Regions from separate parts of the Paenibacillus mucilaginosus 3016 genome, predicted to be linked through region 1. Evidence: riboswitches for the same ligand, from Rfam matches in the RefSeq annotation. Region 1 holds a riboswitch; the other holds the start of a gene.
What was found. Region 1 has a riboswitch for cyclic di-AMP ahead of PM3016_RS35295 (C40 family peptidase). Riboswitches for the same ligand answer to the same signal wherever they lie in the genome.

Region 2: another riboswitch for cyclic di-AMP. It lies ahead of PM3016_RS05935 (TrkH family potassium uptake protein); the one in region 1 lies ahead of PM3016_RS35295 (C40 family peptidase).

Annotation. Positions count from the first base shown of each region.
Region 1 covers NC_016935.1:8,423,000-8,430,708, forward strand. The annotation lists gene PM3016_RS35280 (YwhD family protein) at 1-465, opposite strand, end outside; gene PM3016_RS35285 (M1 family metallopeptidase) at 608-2,812, shown strand; gene PM3016_RS35290 (hypothetical protein) at 2,829-3,650, shown strand; cyclic di-AMP (ydaO/yuaA leader) riboswitch at 3,945-4,079, shown strand; gene PM3016_RS35295 (C40 family peptidase) at 4,084-4,554, shown strand; gene PM3016_RS35300 (cryptochrome/photolyase family protein) at 4,718-6,091, shown strand; gene PM3016_RS35305 (PspC domain-containing protein) at 6,347-6,556, shown strand; gene PM3016_RS35310 (antibiotic biosynthesis monooxygenase) at 6,733-7,071, shown strand; gene PM3016_RS35315 (sulfurtransferase) at 7,194-7,709, opposite strand, start outside.
Region 2 covers NC_016935.1:1,296,605-1,304,313, reverse strand. The annotation lists gene PM3016_RS05945 (cation:proton antiporter) at 1-986, opposite strand, end outside; gene PM3016_RS05940 (potassium channel family protein) at 1,055-1,717, opposite strand; gene PM3016_RS05935 (TrkH family potassium uptake protein) at 1,732-3,084, opposite strand; cyclic di-AMP (ydaO/yuaA leader) riboswitch at 3,159-3,303, opposite strand; gene PM3016_RS05930 (CPBP family intramembrane glutamic endopeptidase) at 3,536-5,218, shown strand; gene uvrC (excinuclease ABC subunit UvrC) at 5,154-7,166, opposite strand; gene trxA (thioredoxin) at 7,335-7,652, opposite strand.

The sequences.
Region 1 (7,709 bases):
ATCCCACGCGGCGAGGAAGTCGCGAAGCTTGGCTTTCTCGGCCTCTCCGAGGTTATCGACCATGACCCGGCGCTTCAGCGCATAGTCCATCCGGTTGACGTGATCGGCGAGAATTTTCCATCCCTTGCGCGCTTCCGGATCTACGGTCATGGCACACGAGGTCACGCCGGCGTAATATTTGCCGTCTTCCTTGAAATCCACCGCCACCCACACGATCCAGCAGGGACGCCCGTTCGGCACCTCATCCGCGTTCACCGTGAACTTGATGCCCTTCTCGATCTTGCTCTTGGCATGAAGCGTGCCGTCGTCCAGATACACCTCGTCCCCGTCGATAATCACGCCCGACAGCTGGCTGAGGTCAATGGAGCCCTGTCCATACCCGCGGTGCTTTGTTTCTTTCTGCGAGATGATATTTAATGTAGGGAGCTTCTTTTCTTTTTCCTGTCCGCTTCCGTTGTTCTCCATGAGGCACCCACCTTCCACATTCGTCTTATTCCTTCATCATAATGCAAAAGCCCGTTTTTCACAATTTTGAACCCCTGAGAAATAATCCCCTGTCCACCCACATATACATGCTGTAGATGCTTGTCAACGGGGTGAATATGAGATGAAAAACCGACTACATGCCTCCATCACATCATGGGGCGCCGTTCTGATCGCAGCCTGCGGCGCCGTGCTGCTTACCCATACCCTGCTGCTCGCAGACGAAACCGCGGGGGACAAGCGCAATACCGCGTGGGCGGTGGCAGCGGACAGCGGCACCGGCCTGCCCATGCTCCGGCCCGCGGCCTCACACAGCGTCACGGCCGCTCCCGCTTCGCCGGCGGCGCGTGGGCCGGCAGACGGCTCGTCCACGGGCCTGGCGCTGTCGGCCGGAAGCGGCGAAGCCCGTCCCGCCGCCGCCCGCGCCGCCCCGGCCGGCGAGGCCCCGCCCGCTCCGGCGGCCCCTCCGGCAACACCCGCGCCGCCGAGCCTGCCGGCGAAGCCCGCGGAGAAGCCCGCACCGAAGCCGCTGTCCGGCCGGATCGTGGAATATCACCTAACCGCAGAGTACGACGCCACAGGCAAGATGATCACCGGCACCTCGTCGATAACCTGGACCAACCCCGGCAGCCTGCCGGTGTCCGAGCTGTATTTTCACCTGTATCCGAACGCCTTCGAATCGAAGAAATCCACCTTCATGCGGGAATCCGGGGGCAAGCTGCGCAGCGACGTATCCAAGGAAGGCAGCTTCGGCAGCATGACCGTCTCCTCGATCAAGTTGATGGGCGGCTCGGAGGCCGAACTCAGCGGCGCTTCCGAATATGTCCAGCCTGATGACGGGAACAAGGACGACCGCACCCTGCTGCGGGTGCCGCTGCCGAAGCCCGTGGAACCGGGAGCCAAAATCACGCTGCAGACCGACTTCACGGTGAAGCTGCCGCAGGTCTTCGCCCGGATGGGCTATGCCGGCGACTTCGTCATGGCGGGCCAGTGGTTCCCGAAGATCGCCGTCTACGAGCCGCAAGGCACCCGCGGGCGCACCGATGAGGGATGGAACCTGCACCAATACCACGGCAATTCCGAGTTTTATGCCGACTTCGGCATTTTCGACGTGAAGCTGAAGCTGCCTGCGGACTATAAAGTGGCCGCCACGGGCTTCCCGACGAAGCCCCCCGTCGACGACGGCGCAACCAAGATTCATACCTTCTATGCGGATGACGTGCACGACTTTGCCTGGTCGGCCTCCCCGCATTTTGTGTATTACGAGGAGCCGTATGCCACGCCCCATCTGCCGGGCGTACGCATCAAGCTGTACCTCGACCCGAAGCACGAGCATCTCAAGGCCCGCTACATGACCGCCGCCAAAAAAGCGCTCGCCCGCTACTCCGAATGGTACGGAACGTACCCGTACTCCACCCTCTCTGTGGTCGTGCCCCCGGAGGACGGAAACGGGGCGGGAGGCATGGAATACCCCACCCTGATCACCGCCTGGGGAGCCGGCGAGGAGAACCCGAGCCTGGAGCTCGAACGGGTCGTCGTGCACGAGATCGGCCATCAGTTCTTCTACGGGATGGTGGCGAGCAACGAATTCGAGGAAGCCTGGCTTGACGAGGGCTTCACTTCCTATATCGAAGACCGGCTGATGGAGGCCGAATACGGCGTGCGTCCGAATCTCCTCGTGGAATCGAGCTATATCACCAGCCCCGAGGCCCTGAAGAAAAACGCCTGGAGCTACGACGGGCACAGCCACTACGCGGAGAATGTCTACACCCGAGCAAAGCTGGTGCTGAAGGCGATGGAGCGGCAGACCGGTCCGGAGACCATGAACAAGATCATGCGCACGTACTTCCAGCGCTGGAAATTCAAGCACCCGACCACGGCCGACTTCCAGCTCGCCGCGGAGGACGTCACGAAGACGAGCTGGCAGAGCTTCTTCGACCAGTACGTCTACGGGGACTCCATGGTCGATTATGCGGTAGGCTCCATCTCCACCCGGAAGCTGACGGAGAACGGCCAAACCTACTATGAGAACAGCGTCGTGCTCCGCCGACAGGGCGGCTCGGTCCAGGGCGTTCCGGTCCGCTTCCACTTCACGGACGGCACCCGGCTCGACAAGACCTGGGAAGGCGGCGACAGCGAGGTGCTCATCAAGCTGAACCATACGTCTCCCCTCGCCTGGGTGTCCATCGATCCGCAGTATACGATCGTGCTGGAGAACAAACGGATCAACTCGTTCATGAAAACCGAGGTCGACCCGCAGCTGTCCGTCCGCTGGAACCTCAGCGTGCTGAAGATTCTGGAGATACTCTCCGGCTGGATCGCATGGTAAAGGAGGATGACCGAAGATGAATGCCTTACGTAACCGGATCTCCCACGGCTGGTCGATCGCCTGGAAGCAGCCTTTTGCCGTCATCGCCCTCTTCGTCTACCATCTGGCCTGGGGCGTGCTGCTCTACAAGCTGATCCAGTCGGTCGTGCTGCCTCTCCTGCACCGTTATCCCGGGGAGGTGCTTCCCCGGGAGGCCGTTCAGCTGTTCTGGATCGAAGGACAGTTCCAGCTGATGAAGACCGACCTCCTCCAGCCCTACCTCTGGTGGGCGCTGGGACTGCTCGCCCTGCGGGCGGTGCTGCATCCCGTGCTGAACGCCGGGGTGCTCTACTCGCTGCATAACCGGGATCTCAATGCGGGCTACCGGTTCGTGGAGGGGGTGCGCCGGCTCAGCGTCCCGTTCTTCTCGCTCTACGTCCTGCAGCTGCTGATGACCCTCGCGCCCTTGTACTGGCTGCTTCCCTATGCGGCCGGCCAATATATCAAGCACTCCTCTTATCTGTCTTACGGCAAGGCGCTGCTGCTACCTCTCGGCATCTTCATCCTGTGGGTCTTTCTCCTGCAGCTGCTGTTTCTCTTCCTGCAGATTGCGAAGACGGCCGGACGGTCGTCCCTGTACGCCCTGATCTTCGTCGCCCGGCATCTGCCCGCCATCCTTGCCGCCGGAGCGGCCGTCGCCGTGGTGTCCCTGCTGGTCTCGGCTGCGGTCATGGCCTCCAGCTACCTCTGGGCCGGCTTCCTCGCTCTGCTCGGCTATCAGGCGTACCGGCTGCTTCAGATGTTCTTCAAGGTATGGGCGATCGGTACCCAGTATGCCCTGTGGATCGAAAAAGCGTAACGCCGGGGCGTTTGCCTCCACCTGTCCTTGGTTTTATCCGGTATCAAGCGCCGTTTTCCATGCGTGGCTGCGTGGAGGGCGGCGTTTTTGCGTTTTTGCTTTTTCGACAGCTCGTTTGTAAATATGCCGTAAACCCTGGACCGCCCCCTTTTCCGGAAAAATATGTATGCGCTTGCAATCCTTATTCTGTACATAAACAAAAGGTTTCACTTTAAACGCCGACTTTGTGACAACTTTGTGACACAAGCAGGAGAAACTCGAACTTACTCGAATATAGTTACTCGGTAATAAAAAATGAATATTTTGCCGAATTTCTGTCTCAGAAAACGGGGGATCCATTTTGGGTGAATTGATCTCGCTTCAGAGTGATCATAGGGAACCTTCAACCGAACCCTTCAGCTAACCTCGTAGGCACTTGGAAGGGGAAACTTCTTTGAAAAAGCAGCTTGTAGGACTCACACTCGCATTATCTTTGTTTTGCGGTATTTCCGTCGGCAGCGCTTACGCGGAAACCCCATTAAGCGCAGCGGTCAACGATGGCTTGGGCGCGCCGTACAAATGGTCCGGCACCACCAAGAGCGGCTTCGACTGCTCCGGTTACACTTCCTGGGTATTCGCGAAGTTCGGCGTCGACCTGCCGCATACCTCCAAAGGCCAGGCAGCTATGGGCACTTGGGTGGACAAGGACAATCTTCGTGCCGGCGATCTCGTGTTCTTCAACACAGACGGCAAAGGCATCTCCCACGTTGGCGTGTATGTTGGTGAAGGCAAGTTCTACCACTCCGCCACGAATCAAGGCGTAACAATCACGAAACTTAGTGAAGGCTATTACGCCAAAAGGTATGTTACCGCCCGTCGCGTGCTTTCCGACGCTGCTTACGAGCAGCTCATGACCGACAAGTAACATCTGCGGCGTAACCCATCCTTACTTCTTCTTTTAAAGAAAGCCTTCTGGGCCTCCCCCGTTCGCGGGCCGGACAAGCCCTGGGGGCTTTCTGTCGTTATACGGCAGGATTCGGGTAAGTACCGTATATCTATTATTGGCGAAAGGAGCCGCCGACCACTCTATGATCCTCTTCCTGCACCGCAAAGACCTGCGGACTGCGGATCTGCCCGCGTTCGATTATATCCGTGCCTGCGGCCGGCCGAGCCTGCACGTGCTTGTGGTTGACCCGTTCCTGCTGCGCAGGGACCGCCACCGGGAACACAGCGGCCGCAGCTTCCTCGCCCAGGCGGCCCGGCTGCAGCAGCGGTATGCCGCCGAAGGGCAGCGGCTGCATCTGCTCTGCGGCGATCCGGCCGCGGTGACCGGTGCGCTGCTCGAAGCCCATGCGGTCCGCGAGCTCGTGTTCCACGAGGACTACACCCCCTACGCGGTGACGCGGGACCGCAGCCTGCGGGAGACCGCAGCCGCCCGCGGCGTGCGCGTCACCGCGTTCGACGAGCAGGCGCTTGCGGACCTGCGCGACTTCCAGCGCCATGCCGGCCGCAGCGAGCCGTACAAGGTGTTCACGCCTTACTACCGCCGGTGGCGCGATTACCTGCGGCAGCATTTCCGGCCGGCGTCCACCGTAAGCGCAGGGGCGCTGCAGACCCTGCCGCTGGCGGAGGGCTTTGCGGAGCGCTTCCCGCTGCCACCGGAGCTGGAGGAGGCGCTGGCCTCCTGCCGGTTAGAGCCGGAAGGCAGCGGCCCGGAGACGGCGCTGGAGGACTTTCTCTCCGGGCGGCTGGCGGGCTATGCGGAAGGGCGTGACCGGTATGCCCGAGAGGAGACCAGCCGCCTGTCGCGGCACCTGAACACCGGGGCCCTCTCGATCCGGCGTGTCTATGAGCGGCTGCTTGACGTCAGCGCCGATGCGGAGCCCTGGCTGCGCCAGCTCGCCTGGCGCGACTTTTATCTCTACCAGTCGCGGCTCGATCCCCTGTTCTACCGCTATGAGAAGGTATACGATCTCTCCGGCATGCCCTCGGACGGCTTCCAGGCATGGGCGGAGGCCCGGACGGGGATTCCCATCGTGGATGCGGCCATGACGGAGCTGAACACGACGGGCTGGATGCCGAACCGGCTGCGGATGATCACAGCCATGTTCCTGACGAAGAACCTCCTCTGCCCGTTCCCTTACGGGGAGCGCTACTTCCGTTACAAGCTGGCCGATTACGACAATGCGCTGAACCGCGGGGGCTGGCTGTGGAGCGCCTCGCTCGGCTTCGATGCCGCTCCCTACTTCCGCGTCATGAACCCCGTGACGCAGTCGCAGACCCATGACCCGTCCGGGGCGTATATCCGCCGCTGGCTCCCGGAGCTCTCCGGGCTGTCCGACAAGGAGATTCACCTGCCCCGGCCGCACGCGGTCGTGGAGTTGAAAGCGTCGCGGGCAAGGGCGATCGAGGTGTACAAGGAGATTCTGGCCTCATCCGCCGGAGGCCGGGAACAGGGGTAGCCGGGGTGCTGGGGAACGAGGCGGATGGAAGGCCGCTTGGAGACCAGGCATGCCGGTCATCTCCCCGCGTGCCGCAGGGCCGATCGGCAAAGGCACTTGCATTCCGGCCGGTCCAAGGACCGTACAGCCTGCTGGACCAAGGTCCAGCCCGCATCCCACCGCGGGTCCGTTTCAGGAGAAACCGGGGGGCGTTACAATATAGGTATACCCAGAGGGAAGGCGGCTTCTTCCCCAAACGAAAGGTGGACTCCTATTATGAAACGTTGGTACCGCTCGGTTTCCGATAAAAAACTCACCGGCCTGTGCGGCGGATTGGCCCAGTACCTGAACCTCGACCCTACCCTGCTCCGGGTGCTCGTCGTCATCCTGACCTTTGCCTCCAGCGGCAGCCTCATTCTCTTCTACTTCCTGGCCGCCCTGATGGTGCCGAAGGAACCGTATTCCGGCTCGTTCCCGCACTCTTAATGTGCCAGCCCCTCGCCAGTCATGGCCGAGGGGCTTTTGCTTTGCCGGCCCCCTCCTCTTTTCGCGCTGCAAGGACAATGCTTGTTTTGACAATGATAATCTTTATCAATTACAATAGGGATATTATTTCATCTGATCTTCCACGAATCCGAATCCCCCATAGGAGGCATCATTGCATGTTAATCCAAACCCGTACCATCGTCGTCCAAAAAGGACACGCCGACGCCGTAGTCGAGCGCTTCAGCAAAAGAGGCCCTATCGATGAGATGGAAGGCCTGCTCGATGTCAGCGTCATGGTCAACCGTTCGAAGAAAGAAGATACGGAAGAGGTCGTCGCCATGATCCGCTGGGAGTCGATTGACGCCTGGAAGAACTGGGAGAAGAGCCCCGCTCATATCCAGGGCCACCGGGAGAAGAAGGGCCAGAGCCTGCCGGAGTACGTGATCAGCTCGACCGTCAACATGTACGAAGTCAAGGAACGCCGTGAAGGAACGTTCGTGAAGCAGGAACAGTAAAGCTGGCGGCAGCACCGGGCGCAGAGGCCATCCGGACATGACCCGTTATATTTTCTGATCGTTCAAAAAAAGAGTACAACCCGCTAAGGATTGTACTCTTTGGCTTGCACCCGGGCGAGTCCTTACTCTTCTCCTACCGCCACCGGATTGTCCGGATACGAGATCCAGTCGCTCCAGCTGCCGGCGTACAGCTTCACGTTCTTGAGGCCCGCTTCACTGAGCGCCAGCACGTTCGGGCACGCGGTTACACCGGAGCCGCAGTACACGATGATCTCATCCGCTTCCGCGAGGGGACCAAAGCGTTCCTTCTGCGCCTCCGCGGACTTCCATGCGCCTTCCGCCGTCAGGCTGTCTTTCCAGAAGTAATTCACCGCGCCGGGGATGTGTCCCGCCGTCTTGTCGATCGGCTCCTCGATCCCCTGATACCGGCGCGCCTCTCTCGAGTCGATGAGCACGGTTCCCGGACGGCCCTGCCGCGAGCGGACGCCCTCCATGTCCACAACCAGTTCGCCGCGCACCTTGGGAACGAACTGTGCCTCATGAACGAGCGGGGGTTCGTCCGTCACCGGATAGCCCGCTTCCTTCCACTTGGAGTAACCTCCATCCAGGATGTACACCCGCTCGTGTCCCAGATAAGT
Region 2 (7,709 bases), 1.6 Mb from region 1:
AAGAGCACGGTCATCGGCCTTGCGATCAGCATGAAGATGGCGATCACGCCAAGACTCGGCACGAGATACTCCCCGATCACCCCAAAGTCGACCTGGCTTCCAAGGAGGACAAAGATCAGCATCCGAAGGAGCACCGTAAGGTTCTCCGCCACATGATGCAGTTCCTGCTTCCGATCGGCGAAATCCAGCCCGAACAGCTCGGCATTCCCCCAGATCAGTCCAGCCGTGAATGTCGCCATAAAACCGCTCACATGGAGCAGATCCCCTGCGAGATATGCGCCTGCAGCCGTTACAAGCATAACGATTCCCGCATAGTCCCGGAGGAACCCAAACTTTCGGTGCACCGTCAAGAAGGCAAGCGCGAGACCGATCAAGACACCGGCGCCGATCCCGCCGAGAGCGGTGATCAAAAACTCCTTCACCGAATCGCCAAGGGAGATCGCTCCCCCTCCGGTCAGAGCACCAAGCAGAGTGAACGTGAGAATCGATCCTGTCGCATCGTTGAAGGCGGATTCGCTCTCGACCGTCTCCCTGACCTTCGTCCGAACCCTTACCTGCTTGAATACCGGAATCAGCGTCGCCGGATCGGTCGACGAAATGATCGCGCCCAGCAGCAGCGCATACATCCACGGCAGATGAAGCAGCCAGTGTGAAGCGGCCGCGACAATCGCGCAGGTAATCAGAACTCCCGGGATACTAAGCAGCGTGAGCGTGAGCCATACCTTCTTCAGGCCGGCAAGACGGATATTCCGTCCTCCGTCGAAGAGGATCAAGGTAGATCCCACGGTCAGGATGAACTGGTTCGTGAAGGAACTGCTCGGCTCATGAATCCAGTGCAGCAGCGGACCCAGCACAATTCCGGCAATCAGGAACAGAGCCACGTCCGGGAGCTTCAGCAGACCGGAGAGACGTCCCACCAGCATGCCGGTCAGCAGGATGATGACGAGCAGGTACAGCACGTGTTCCAATGAAACGCCTTGTTCCATCTTCCTCATCCCATCAGTTTAGTAATTGATCGGTACGGTCCATAAGGGGTCCCATTAGGAAGAAGCCATTAACGGATGACCGCATTCTCGAAGGTCTCGATCTGCTGGTTCGTTCCGATGATGACCATAATATCCTTCTCTTCCACCGTATCCGTTGCCGTCGGCGCGATGATCACGCCGTCCTTCTTGTTAATCGCCACCACACTGCAGCCATAACGCGCCCGCGTATCGAGCTCTTTCAGCGAGCGGCCGGACAGACATCGCGGCACCGCCAGCTCGGCAATGGTATACTCCTTCGAAAGCTCGATATAATCGAGCAGATTCGGCGAGACGAGCTGGTGCGCCACCCGGATGCCCATATCGCGTTCCGGATAGATGACCCGGTCCACACCAATCTTGCTCAATACTTTGCCATGGAGCTCCGATAGCGCCTTGGCCACGACATTGCCCACACCGATATCCTTTAGCAGAATGGCCGTGAGAATGCTTGACTGGATGTCATCCCCGATCGACACGACGACACAATCGAAGTTGCGGATCCCCAGCGACCGGAGCACCTCTTCATCGGTAGCGTCGGCTACGACGACATGGGTCAGCTTGTCAGCCATCTCCTCGACAGACTCCTCATCCTTATCGATGCCGAGCACCTCATAGCCAAGCTTCATGAGTTCCATTGCTACGGAGGAGCCGAAGCGGCCCAGTCCGATGACAGCGTATTGGCTGCGTTTCATGTGTTGTTGTTCCCCTATCCAATCGTAATTTTACCTTCCGGGTAACGGTACAGCTCCTTCTCAGCCTTAGGTCCGAGCGCATATGCAAGGGTCAGCGGGCCGAGACGTCCGGCGAACATCGTCAGGGCGATCATCACTTTGCCGAACTCCGTCAGATCCGGCGTCAGCCCCATCGAGAGACCCACCGTACCGAAGGCGGAAGTCACTTCAAACAAGATCATGAGGAAAGAATGATCCTCGGTGGTGCTGAGAAGCATCGTTACGAAGATCACCAGGAACAGCGCGATCATCGTGAGCGTGATGGCTTTGAGAATGCGGTCCTTGCCGAGCCTGTAATGGAAGAGCACAATGTCCTCCTTGCCGCGGATCATCGCGACAATGGCTCCCACCAGGGTGGTGAAGGTAGTCGTTTTGATCCCGCCTCCGGTGGACCCCGGCGAAGCGCCGATGAACATCAGGATGATGATGAAAAACTGCGTCGCCTGCCGCAGCCCCGCGATATCGACCGAATTGGCTCCCGCCGTCCTCGGAGACACTGATTGGAACAGGGAGGCGAGGAACTTGCCGGACCAGCTCAGCGGGCCCAGCGTCTTCATGTTCGTCAGTTCGAACACGAAGATGACAATCGTGCCTACGCCGATCAGTATACCGGTAGCGCTCAGCACGACCTTAGAGTGCAGAGACAGCTTCTTCACTGTCTTGAATTCAATCAAATCGGAGATCACGACAAACCCGAGACCCCCAAGAATAATTAACATCATCGAAACCAGGTTAATCACCCAGTCGTCCGCATAGGCTGTGAGGGAACTGAATTTGCCCGTCACCGATCCGAACAGATCGAAGCCTGCATTATTAAAGAAGGAAATCGCATGAAAAATCCCATAATAGATCCCCCGTGACACCCCCAAGTCAAAGGACCAGCGGATCGAGAAAATGACAGCGGCGATCGCCTCGATCGTAAGCGAATACCGGATCACCTTGCGGATCAGCCGGACGATCCCTTCCATCGAGCCCTGATTCATGGCCTCCTGAAGAATCAGCCGCTCCTTCAGCGAGATCCGCTTCTTCAGCACAAAGGCGAAGAGCGTCGCCATGGTCATGAAGCCCAGTCCACCGACCTGGATCAGCAGAATGATGACGATTTGCCCGAAAACGGACCAATGGGTACCCGTATCGACTACGACCAGCCCCGTTACACAGGTAGCTGAGGTCGCGGTAAACAGCGCATCGAGGAACGGCGTCGGCTGACCGCTGGCTGAGGCCACAGGCAGCGACAGGAGAATAGAGCCGATCAGAATGATGGCTGCGAATCCGAGTACCAGAATTTGCGGCGGCTTCAGCTCGAATTTCTTGGCGGCTGGCTTCAAATAACGAACACCTCGGTTCTTAAATCAGGATTTTTGCACAAAAAAAAGACACTGGAAACCCAATGCCAAAAAATAGGTTCCTGTAACAAAGCCTACGAGGTTAGCTGACGGATTCGGATGTACAGGCACCCTATCATCCAGCCATATGCGGCTTGGATGAATTCACCCCTAAACTCATGGTTCCCCCGTTTTCATTAAGAAATTCGGCTTGTTATTCAATTGATTTGAATTATAATCCTCTTTCCCCCGCAGCACAAAGCCCTAATTCACCTAAAAGTCACGATAATCCCCTGGAAAGGCTGTTTGTAAGCGTTATCTACCTATTGACGCTCTCCCAATCACCTGTTTTCCAACGCATGCTCTTGAAATCATTGGATTTCGCAGAAGCATGTATGCTAATTTAGAAGAATATAATATACCTCATCCATTCCTGTCCAAGAAGGAGCTGACCATGTCCAAGCGATTCAAGGAGCCGTCCCTTCTGCTGCTGGCCGTCATCGGATGCCTACTCTATTTTGGCGTGAACCTGCTCAGCCCCTATATGGAAGATGCCGAACGCATGGAGGAGGTGACCGAGGGCGTTCCCTCCGTTACGAAGGAACAGGCTGCAGGCGCGGCGCTGGGCTTTGCCCGGGAACATCTGGGCCTGACGGCCGCGGAGCCTGAAACTATCGTCATCTATCAGGCCGTCAAGGAGCGCAGCGGGTACCTGCAAAAAGAGCGGCTGTACGACGACTATCAGAAACGCTTCGGGGAGAAGCTGCCTCTGGAGTTCTATGAGGTCGAAATCGGCGAGCCCGGCACCGGACTGACGCATTACATCCAGGTGAACTATACGAACCGGCGCATCATCGGCTGGGAAACCGGCCGTTCGGCCACAGCCCGCAGTGAAGGCGTCTTCTCGGAACCCGCTCCGGATGCCGAGGCGGTGATCCGAAAAACCATGGCCGACCAAGGATATGCCCCCGATACGTTTGCACTGGTTTCGGGCGGCTCGGATGCGACCGGTCCCAATACGCTCCGGATCTACCGGAGCAAGGAGGACTCCATCGGCTCCGCGCCCCTCGAACTGCACGTCAAAGAAACCCGGGGCCGGATCACCTTGTTCCGTCCCGAGTTTCCTGTTCCTGACACCTTCACCGCCTGGAAGAACGCCCAGGATGACAGGGCCTCCCTGATGACCTGGATTTCGATGGGCCTGTCCACCGTGATGACCCTGACCGCCTTCATCCTGGTCATCCGCGGGCGCCGCGACATCCGGTTCGGCCGCGGGCTGATCCTGACCCTGATCTTCGCCGGAGTCTACGTGCTCAACAACTTCAACATGCTTCCGGCCTTCCGTACCGAGCACGGCAGCGGACCGTCCGAACCCCAGGCTGTCTTCTACCTCTGGTTCGTCAACATCTTCGTGCTGTTCATGGCCGTGTCGACTTACCTGTCCCTGCTGGCCGGCAGGCAGCTGTGGCTGCGGAGAGGGCTGAACCCCTGGCCGGTCTGGAGTGATGTCTCCTTCGGGGACAGCGTCCGTACGGCCATGGTCCGCGGGTACCTCTTCTGCCTGTTCGTGCTCGGCCTGCAGCAGGTCATGTTCTTCGCCGCCGCCGAGCTGTTCGATGTGTGGGCCGTGAGCGACCCGGCCGACTCCGTCTACAACATGCGGGTCCCCGGCATCTTCCCGCTGATGGCCTGGGCCGCCTCCATCTCGGAGGAGGCCGTATACCGCCTGCTCGGCATCGCCCTGGTGCTGGCGGTCACGCGCAGCCGCTTCCTGGCCGTCCTGCTGCCGAGCATCGTCTGGGCGATGAGCCACACCCAGTATCCGATCTACCCGGTGTACACCCGGCTCATCGAAGTGACCGTCATCGGCCTCATCTTCGGCTATGTGTTCCTGCGCTACGGCTTCCTGACGGCGATCTTCGCCCATGCGGCGATGGATTCCATCCTGATGGGCCTGTCGCTGATGATCACCGGCAGCAGCGTGAACACCGCCATCGGAGCGGGATACCTGCTCGTACCTGCTCTGGCAGGCTGGCTGCTCTCCTGGCTGCACGCCCGCTTCGGGCCGAAGCTTAAGCCTCCGCGTGCTCCCCTGGAGCTGCCGCCGGATCCGCTTCCTCCGGCTCCCCAGCCGTAGCCTCCCCTTCCGTCCCGTTCAAGGTCTGGAGGATGGTCAAGGCCAGCTTTTCTCCAATACCAAGAGGCTTAAAGTCTTCGGGCTGAGCCTCTTTTATTTTTTTGAGCGAGCCGAAGTGCTTCAGGAGCGCCTTGCGCCGCTTCTCGCCGATCCCCGGCACCGAATCAAGCGTCGAGACGACCATCGACTTCGCCCGGGTCTCCCGGTGGAACGTAATCGCGAAGCGGTGCACCTCTTCCTGGATGCGCTGCAGCAGGTAGAACTCCTGGCTGTCCCGCGGCAGCGGAACCACCTCGGCCGGGTCGCCCATCAGGAGCTGGGCCGTCTTGTGCTTCGCGTCCTTGACGAGACCGCAGACCGGGATGTAGAGACCCAGCTCGTTCTCAAGCACATCGACCGCAGCCGACAGGTGGCCCCGGCCGCCGTCGATGACGATGAGATCCGGCATCGTCAGGCCTTCCTTCAGGACGCGCTCATACCGCCGGCGGACCACTTCCCGCATCGTCTCGTAGTCGTCCGGGCCCTGTACGGTCCGGATTTTGTACTTGCGGTACTCCTTGCGGTCCGGCTTGCCGTCGGTGAAGACGACCATCGCCGATACCGGGTCGGAGCCCTGGATGTTCGAGTTGTCGAACGCTTCGATGCGCCGGACCGTGCCCGTGCCGAGATATTCGCCGAGATTCTCGACGGCCTTCACCGTCCGTTCCTCGTCCCGGGCGAGCAGCCGGAACTTCTCATCGAGCGCGACCTTCGCATTCTCGTTCGCCATGTCGACCATGTTCTTCTTGAGTCCGCGGCGCGGCACATGAACCTTGACCTTCAGCCAGCTCTCGAGCGCTTCCTTGATGTACTTCTTCGACTCCGGCGCGGCTTCCTCGTCCCCCTGCGGGGCTGCGGCCTCGGCTGTTCCGGTCCCTTCCGCACGCTCGGCCGCAGCGGCCGCTTCACCTTCCGCCCCCGCCTCGTCCTCGCCCCACGAAGGCAGGAACACTTCCTTCGGCAGCGCCGGATTATCACTGTAGTACTGCGTGACGAACGACAGGAAATCCTCGTAAGCCTCGCCGTAGTAGGGGAACATCGACGCATGGCGTCCGATCAGCTTGCCCTGGCGCATGTAGAGGATCTGAACGCACATCCAGCCCTTCTCGACCGCGAAGCCGAAGACGTCCCGGTCCGTCGCATCCGTCGTCGTGATCTTCTGCTTCTCCATGACGGTGTCGATATGCTGGATCTGGTCGCGCAGCTCCTTCGCCCGTTCGAAGTTCAGCTCCTCCGCCGCCTCCTGCATCTTCCGGCTGAGCTCCTTCTTGATCTCGTTATGCCCGCCGTTCAGGAACTTCGCGATCTCCGTGACCATCTTGTCATAGGTCTCCTGTTCTACCTCATACTCACAGGGGGCGACGCATTGACCGAGATGGTAATATAGACACACTTTATCCGGCAGGGTGCGGCACTTGCGCAGCGGATACAGGCGCTCGAGCAGCTTCATCGTCATGTTCGCCGCATAGGGGTTCGGGTAGGGGCCGAAATACTTGCCCTTGTCCTTCACCACCCGCCGGGTCACCTCGAGGCGCGGATGCTTCTCGTTCGTAATCTTGATATAGGGAAAGGACTTGTCGTCCTTGAGCAGCACGTTATAACGCGGATAGTACTTTTTGATCAGATTGCATTCCAGAATGAGAGCTTCCATGTTGCTTGCGGTTACAATATATTCGAAGTCAACAATCTCGCTGACGAGCAGCTGCGTCTTGATCGTATGGCTCCCGGTAAAATAGGACCGCAGCCGGTTGCGCAGCACCTTCGCCTTGCCGACATAGATCACCTTGCCGTCGCGGTTCTTCATCAAATAACAGCCTGGCTGCTCCGGTACGAGCGCCAGCTTGTTCTTGATGCTCTCCCGCACCTTGCGGCGCTCCTCCGGAGTCAGCTCCCCCTGTGTTGTCGTCATCTTCGGTTTCTCCCCTTTCCCTGCCGGTCCGCGGAGGACAACGGCAAAAAGCTCTTTTTCCCAGCATAGCAGAAAAAGAGCTTTGGTTCATGACTCAGAAAGTGTAAAATCGCGCCAAGCCTTGCTCCCTTACACTTTCGTCATCACGGCGAGATGCGTCGCTGCCTCTTATTGATGGCGGCTCAGCACGTTCTTCAGCGCGTCCTTGGACTGGAAGCCGACAACCTTATCCACCGGCTGGCCGTCCTTGAAGACGATCAGCGTCGGGATGCTCATCACGCCGAAGCGGGATGCGGATTCCGGGTTGTCGTCCACGTTTACTTTCGCGATTTTGACGCTTTCGCCAATCTCTTTATCCAGCTCCTCGAGGACAGGAGCGATCATTTTGCACGGTCCGCACCAAGGAGCCCAAAAATCAACAAGAACCGTACCGGATCCTTCTACTTCAGCGCCGAAGGACTGGTCAGATACATTCACGATAGCCATAGTTCAAATCTCTCCTTTTGCGGAATAAAGTCAACATGTAAAGTATACCACATCAGT